Regions from separate parts of the Pseudomonas sp. NPDC090233 genome, predicted to be linked through region 2. Evidence: predicted binding sites of a transcription regulator. Region 2 holds the regulator's gene; the other holds the start of a gene.
The links. Region 2 encodes sigma-54, which starts transcription at its own class of promoters, with help from an activator protein. Its sites were predicted from a motif close to ANTGGCATNNANNTTGCTNT; they were not measured.

Region 1 (3,411 bases), on a different contig from region 2:
TGGTACGCTGAGCCAAGGCGTGTGAGAGTTTTCGTTGGCAGTCTTTTGGCTGCTGCTGGTCGAAGCGGCTCAGCTCGTTCAGCAGGGTTATCTGCAGTTTGTCCAGGTGCGGCCGAAGGTCTTTGGCGAGATCGAGCCGAGTGGCCGGGGGGCGATAGCCGAGTCTGGTCCAGCGATCGAGCAAGGTGTACTGAACGATCTTGTTGGCTTCGATCTGGTCGCTGAAGAACGCGGCGGCGCGCTCTGGGCTGACGTTATAGTCGGGGGCCAACTGGCGTGCTTGCGCCAGCACTTGGCGCTCTCGCGCGGTCGATTCTACCGGCAGGTGCTGATCCCACTTGTGCACCGCGACCGAGCTCGCCAGGTTGAGCCTTTGTTCGATGCCGGTCAGCAATGGGGTGAATTCGGATTCCGAGGAGGTGTGTGTCTGGCAGCCAAGCAGGCCGAGGGAGAGGCAGAGGGCAAGGGGGGCGAAGCGCATGATGATCTCCTTGTATAGGGAGACCTGATTGTGAGCGGTCAGACAATTTCTGCTGGTAGGACGATTCCGACCTGATCAGTCGGAAAAACCAAAACGGCCTTCAGAAGAAGGCCGTCTTGGGTGAAGTCATCGACGCCAGGCGCCGATCAGATCAGCAGCTGTAGTACAGCTCATATTCCAGCGGGTGCACGAAGGTGCGGACCTTGATCTCTTCTTCGCTCTTCAGCGCGATGAAGGCATCGATGAAGTCGTCGGAGAACACGCCGCCTTTGGTCAGGAACGCACGGCCTTTGTCCAGCTCTTCCAGGGCTTCCTTCAGGCTGCCGCAGACTTGTGGGATGTCCTTGGCTTCTTCAGGTGGCAGGTCGTACAGGTTCTTGTCGGCCGCATCGCCTGGGTGGATCTTGTTCTGGATGCCGTCCAGGCCAGCCATCAGCAGGGCCGCGAAGGCCAGGTACGGGTTGGCCGATGGGTCCGGGAAGCGTGCTTCGATACGGCGGGCTTTCGGGCTGCCGACGTAAGGAATACGGATCGAGGCGGAGCGGTTGCGTGCCGAGTAGGCCAGCATGACCGGGGCTTCGAAGCCTGGTACCAGACGCTTGTAGGAGTTGGTCGACGGGTTGGTGAAGCCGTTCAGGGCTTTACCGTGCTTGATGATACCGCCGATGAAGTACAGGGCAGTGTCGGACAGGCCGGCATAGCCTTCACCTGCGAAGGTGTTCTTGCCGTCTTTCCAGATCGACATGTGCACGTGCATGCCCGAGCCGTTGTCGCCGTACAGCGGCTTCGGCATGAAGGTGGCGGTACGGCCGTAGGCGTCGGCAACGTTGTGCACGACGTATTTCAGGGCCTGTACTTCGTCAGCCTTCTTCACCAGGGTGTTGAACTTGACGCCGATTTCGTTCTGACCGGCAGTCGCCACTTCGTGGTGGTGAACTTCGACGACCTGGCCCATTTCTTCCAGTGCGTTGCACATGGCAGTACGGATTTCGTGGTCGTGGTCGAACGGTGGAACTGGGAAGTAGCCGCCTTTGACGCCAGGACGGTGGCCTTTGTTGCCGCCTTCCACGTCAGCGCCAGTCATCCACGAGCCTTGCTCGGAGAAGATCTTGAACATCGAACCGGAGATGTCCGATTGGAACTTCACTTCGTCGAAGATGAAGAACTCAGGCTCTGGGCCTGCGAATACGGTGTCACCGATGCCGGTGCTCTTCAGGTACTCTTCGGCGCGCTTGGCGATCGCACGTGGGTCGCGGTCGTAGCCCTGCATGCTCGACGGGTCGACGATGTCGCAGGTGATGATCAGGGTTGGTTCTTCGGTGAACGGGTCCAGCACGGCAGTGTCATCGACCGGCATCAGGATCATGTCGGAGGCTTCGATGCCTTTCCAGCCAGCGATGGAGGAGCCGTCGAACATCTTGCCGACTTCGAAGAAGTCTTCGTCCAGGCCATCACGCGCTGGCATGGTCACGTGATGCTGAACGCCCTTGGTGTCCGTGAAACGCAGATCAATCCACTTGACGTCATGATCTTTGATGAGTTGAACCGACTTCGACATGTTGTCCTCCGGATGGTCTAGAGCGCGGTGGGCCGCTGCCCTGGAAAAAGGGTGATGCTGGGCGCGGATAGTCGGCCAAGCTTACCTGCCTCACAAGGGAGCAAATTGCATGCCAGTGCTCGAAAATGGCGAGGGCGGGATAAAAGGGGGCGTTTGCGGGCTTGTGATCCGCAATGGCGGCTGGAAATTGCACCCTTAGGAGGCAGGAAAACCAGGTCAAGCACCAAGTTGGTGCAGTGCTTTATTGTCGTGCTGTTTTTGAGGGCCTCATCGCGGATGAATCCGCTCCTACGGGCATCGCGCCATCTGTAGGAGCGGATTCATCCGCGAGAGGCCCGCACAGGCGCCGCAGAAAACCCCTCCAGCACCTATCTCAAACCTTCTGATCAAAAGTTGCTCAAATCCTGAGCAATTTCCGCTATAATTCGCGCCCCTCATTTTCGGCAGGCCCTGCGCGCGCTGTTAAACCAATGAAACTTATCGTCAAAGTCTTCCCAGAGATCACCATCAAGAGCCGGCCAGTGCGCAAGCGCTTCATCCGCCAGCTCGGCAAGAACATCCGCAACGTGCTCAAGGACCTCGATCCTGAACTCGTGGTCGATGGTGTCTGGGACAATCTCGAAGTGGTCACCCGCGTCGAGGACGAGAAGGTCCAGCGCGAGATGATCGAGCGCCTCACCTGCACACCGGGGATCACCCATTTCCTGCAGGTAGAGGAATACCCGCTGGGTGATTTCGACGACATCGTCGCCAAGTGCAAGCAGCATTTCGGTCACCTGCTGGCCGGCAAGCACTTCGCCGTGCGCTGCAAGCGCGGTGGCCACCATGACTTCACCTCGATGGACGTCGACCGTTACGTCGGCAGCCAGCTGCGCCAGCAGTGCGGCGCCGCCGGTATCGAGCTGAAGAACCCCGAAGTGTTGGTACGCATCGAAATCCGCAACCAGCGCCTGTACGTGATCCACAACCAGCACAACGGTATCGGCGGCTATCCGCTGGGCGCCCTGGAGCAGACCCTGGTGCTGATGTCCGGTGGCTTCGACTCCACCGTGGCGGCCTACCAGATGATGCGCCGCGGCCTGATGACCCACTTCTGCTTCTTCAACCTCGGCGGCCGTGCCCACGAGCTTGGCGTGATGGAAGTCGCCCACTACCTGTGGAAGAAATACGGCAGCAGCCAGCGCGTGCTGTTTATCAGCGTGCCGTTCGAAGAGGTGGTCGGCGAGATTCTCAACAAGGTCGACAACAGCTACATGGGCGTGACCCTCAAGCGCATGATGCTGCGCGGCGCTGCGCACATGGCCGATCGTCTGCAAATCGAAGCGCTGGTGACCGGCGAAGCGATCTCCCAGGTATCGAGCCAGACGCTGCC
Region 2 (3,411 bases):
CCGAAGGCGAGAAAATCGTCTACAACACCAAGTCCCAGGTGGCGACCGCCGGTCGTGGCGGCAACGTCACCGCCCCGCGCCAGCGCATCGACATGGTGATCCAGCCGAAGAAGAAGGCCGAGTAAATGGCAACCCTCAAAGCCCAGCACCTGGCCAAGAGCTACAAAGGTCGGCAGGTCGTGCGCGACGTCAGCCTGTCGATCGACAGTGGCCAGATCGTCGGCCTGCTCGGCCCCAACGGCGCCGGCAAGACCACCTGCTTCTACATGATCGTCGGCCTGGTCCAGGCCGATCAGGGCCGCGTGCGCATCGACAACCTCGATGTCAGCCACCAGCCCATGCACGGCCGCGCCCGCGCCGGCATTGGCTACCTGCCGCAGGAAGCCTCGATCTTCCGCAAGCTGTCGGTGGCCGACAACATCATGGCCATCCTCGAGACCCGCAAGGAGCTCGACCGCGAGGGCCGCCGCAAGGAACTGGAAAGCCTGCTGCAGGAATTCCACATCAGCCACATCCGCGACAACCTCGGCATGAGCCTGTCCGGTGGCGAGCGCCGCCGTGTCGAGATCGCGCGCGCCCTGGCGACCGCACCGAAGTTCATCCTGCTGGATGAACCCTTTGCCGGTGTCGACCCGATTTCGGTTGGCGACATCAAGCAGATCATCCACCACCTCAAAGCGAAGGGCATCGGTGTATTGATCACCGACCACAACGTCCGCGAGACCCTGGATATCTGCGAAACCGCCTACATCGTCAACGACGGCCAGTTGATTGCCGAAGGCGATGCGCAGACTATCCTGGCCAATGAGCTGGTCAAGGAAGTTTACCTGGGCCACGAGTTCCGACTCTGATCCCAGGACGCGCCTGGAGCACGCGCTTTGCCGCCTTGATGGGGCTTAAGTTGTTACTGTGCTCTAGGCAAACGCTACAATTTAAGGCATAAAACTTGCTTGAATTTGGCGCTCCGGCGCCCTCGTGTAGTGGATGGCGCATGCGCGCCGGCGAACAAGGTATTTAGCCCCAGCCATGAAACCATCGCTCGTCCTAAAAATGGGCCAGCAACTGACGATGACCCCGCAGTTGCAACAGGCCATCCGCCTACTTCAGCTCTCCACCCTGGACCTTCAGCAGGAAATCCAGGAAGCGCTGGAGTCCAATCCGATGCTCGAACGTCAGGAAGACGGCGACGACTTCGACAACAGCGACCCGATGGCGGACAACGCCGAAAACAAACCGGTCGCCGAAGTCCAGGACAACAGTTTCCAGGAAAGCACCGCCAGTACCGAAAACCTGGAAGACGGCGAGTGGAGCGAGCGAATCCCCAATGAGCTTCCGGTCGATACAGCCTGGGAAGACATTTACCAGACCAGCGCCAGCAGCCTGCCGAGCAACGATGACGACGAGTGGGATTTCACCACCCGCACATCGGCCGGCGAGAGCCTGCAAAGCCACTTGCTGTGGCAGCTGAACCTGGCGCCGATGTCCGACACCGACCGCCTGATCGCCGTCACCCTGATCGACAGCATCAACGGCCAGGGCTACCTGGAAGACACCCTCGAAGAAATCTGCGCTGGCTTCGACCCGGAGCTGGACATCGAGCTCGACGAGGTCGAGGCGGTACTGCACCGCATCCAGCAGTTCGAACCTGCCGGCATTGCCGCGCGCAACCTGGGCGAATGCCTGTTGCTTCAACTGCGCCAACTGCCGGCCAACACGCCGTGGATGGCCGAGGCCAAGCGTCTGGTCAGCGACTTCATCGACTTGCTGGGTGGGCGCGACTACAGCCAGCTGATGCGCCGCATGAAGCTCAAGGAAGACGAACTGCGTCAGGTCATCGAACTGGTGCAGAGCCTCAACCCGCGCCCCGGCTCGCAGATCGAGTCCAGCGAGCCGGAATACGTGGTGCCAGACGTCATCGTGCGCAAGGACAGCGAGCGCTGGTTGGTCGAGCTGAACCAGGAAGCGATCCCGCGCCTGCGCGTCAACCCGCAGTACGCAGGGTTCGTGCGCCGCGCCGATACCAGCGCCGATAACACCTTCATGCGCAACCAGTTGCAGGAGGCGCGCTGGTTCATCAAGAGCCTGCAGAGCCGCAACGAAACGCTGATGAAGGTGGCCACCCAGATCGTCGAGCACCAGCGCGGCTTCCTCGACCACGGAGACGAGGCGATGAAGCCCCTGGTGCTGCACGACATCGCCGAGGCGGTAGGCATGCACGAGTCGACCATTTCGCGGGTGACGACGCAGAAATTCATGCATACGCCGCGCGGCATCTATGAATTGAAATACTTTTTCTCGAGCCACGTCAGCACCGCCGAAGGCGGAGAATGCTCGTCCACGGCAATCCGCGCGATCATCAAGAAACTGGTTGCGGCGGAAAATCAGAAAAAGCCATTGAGTGACAGCAAGATCGCTGGTTTACTGGAAGCACAAGGCATCCAGGTAGCCCGTCGCACCGTCGCCAAGTACCGCGAGTCCCTCGGCATCGCACCGTCGAGCGAGCGCAAGCGACTGATGTAGCGCCTGAGATGTGCCACAGCGTTTGTGGGGCAGGTGCAACACCTGCCTCTTTATGCACGGGCAACAAAGGAGAAGCTGTATGCAAGTCAATATCAGTGGACAGCATGTAGAAGTCACCCAGCCGCTGCGCGATTATGTGCTTGAAAAGCTCGCCCGCGTGGAGAGTCACTTCGACAAGATCACCAACGTGCAGGTCATCATGAAAGTCGAGAAGCTGCAGCAGAAGGTCGAAGCGACCTTGCAGATTCCCGGTGGAGAAGTGGTTGCCAACGCCGAACACGAAGACATGTATGCAGCGATCGATGCCCTGGCCGACAAGCTCGACCGTCAACTGAAAAAACACAAGGAAAAACAGCAAAGCCTGCTGCAAGGTGCAGCTGCCCGCTGATCCCCCTCATCCATGATCCGACTTGAAACCATCCTGACCCCCGGCCGTTCCCTGGTGAACGTGCCGGGCGGCAGTAAGAAGCGCGCCCTGGAAACGGTCGCCAACCTGATTGCCAAAGAAGTGCCTGAGCTGGAGATGCAAGACGTCTTCGAAAAGCTGGTTGCTCGCGAAAAGCTCGGCTCCACCGGCTTCGGCAATGGCATCGCCATCCCCCACTGCCGCATCAAAGATTGCACTGGGCCGGTTAGCGCCCTGCTGCACCTGGACGCTCCGATCGATTACGACGCCATAGATGGCGCACCAGTCGATTTGCTGTTCGTCCTGCTGGTGCCAGAAGCAGCCACTGACGCGCACCTCGAACTGCTTCGCCAGATCGCCAGCATGCTCGATCGCAAGGATGTGCGCGATCGCCTGCGCAGTGCCGCCAGCAGCGACGCCCTCTACCAGGTAGTCCTGGACGTACAGAACGAGGCCTGAATATGCGCCTGATCATCGTTAGCGGC

Region 1: a site for sigma-54 is predicted at 2,137-2,156, ahead of glnA (type I glutamate--ammonia ligase). Genes of this name have one in related genera too.

The regions. Positions count from the first base shown of each region.
Region 1 covers NZ_JBIVYQ010000006.1:230,954-234,364, forward strand. The annotation lists gene ACIQUF_RS18330 (chorismate mutase) at 1-481, opposite strand, end outside; gene glnA (type I glutamate--ammonia ligase) at 633-2,039, opposite strand; gene thiI (tRNA uracil 4-sulfurtransferase ThiI) at 2,510-3,411, shown strand, end outside.
Region 2 covers NZ_JBIVYQ010000003.1:342,188-345,598, forward strand. The annotation lists gene lptA (lipopolysaccharide transport periplasmic protein LptA) at 1-125, shown strand, start outside; gene lptB (LPS export ABC transporter ATP-binding protein) at 126-851, shown strand; gene ACIQUF_RS09740 (RNA polymerase factor sigma-54) at 1,027-2,520, shown strand; gene hpf (ribosome hibernation-promoting factor, HPF/YfiA family) at 2,600-2,908, shown strand; gene ptsN (PTS IIA-like nitrogen regulatory protein PtsN) at 2,921-3,385, shown strand; gene rapZ (RNase adapter RapZ) at 3,388-3,411, shown strand, end outside.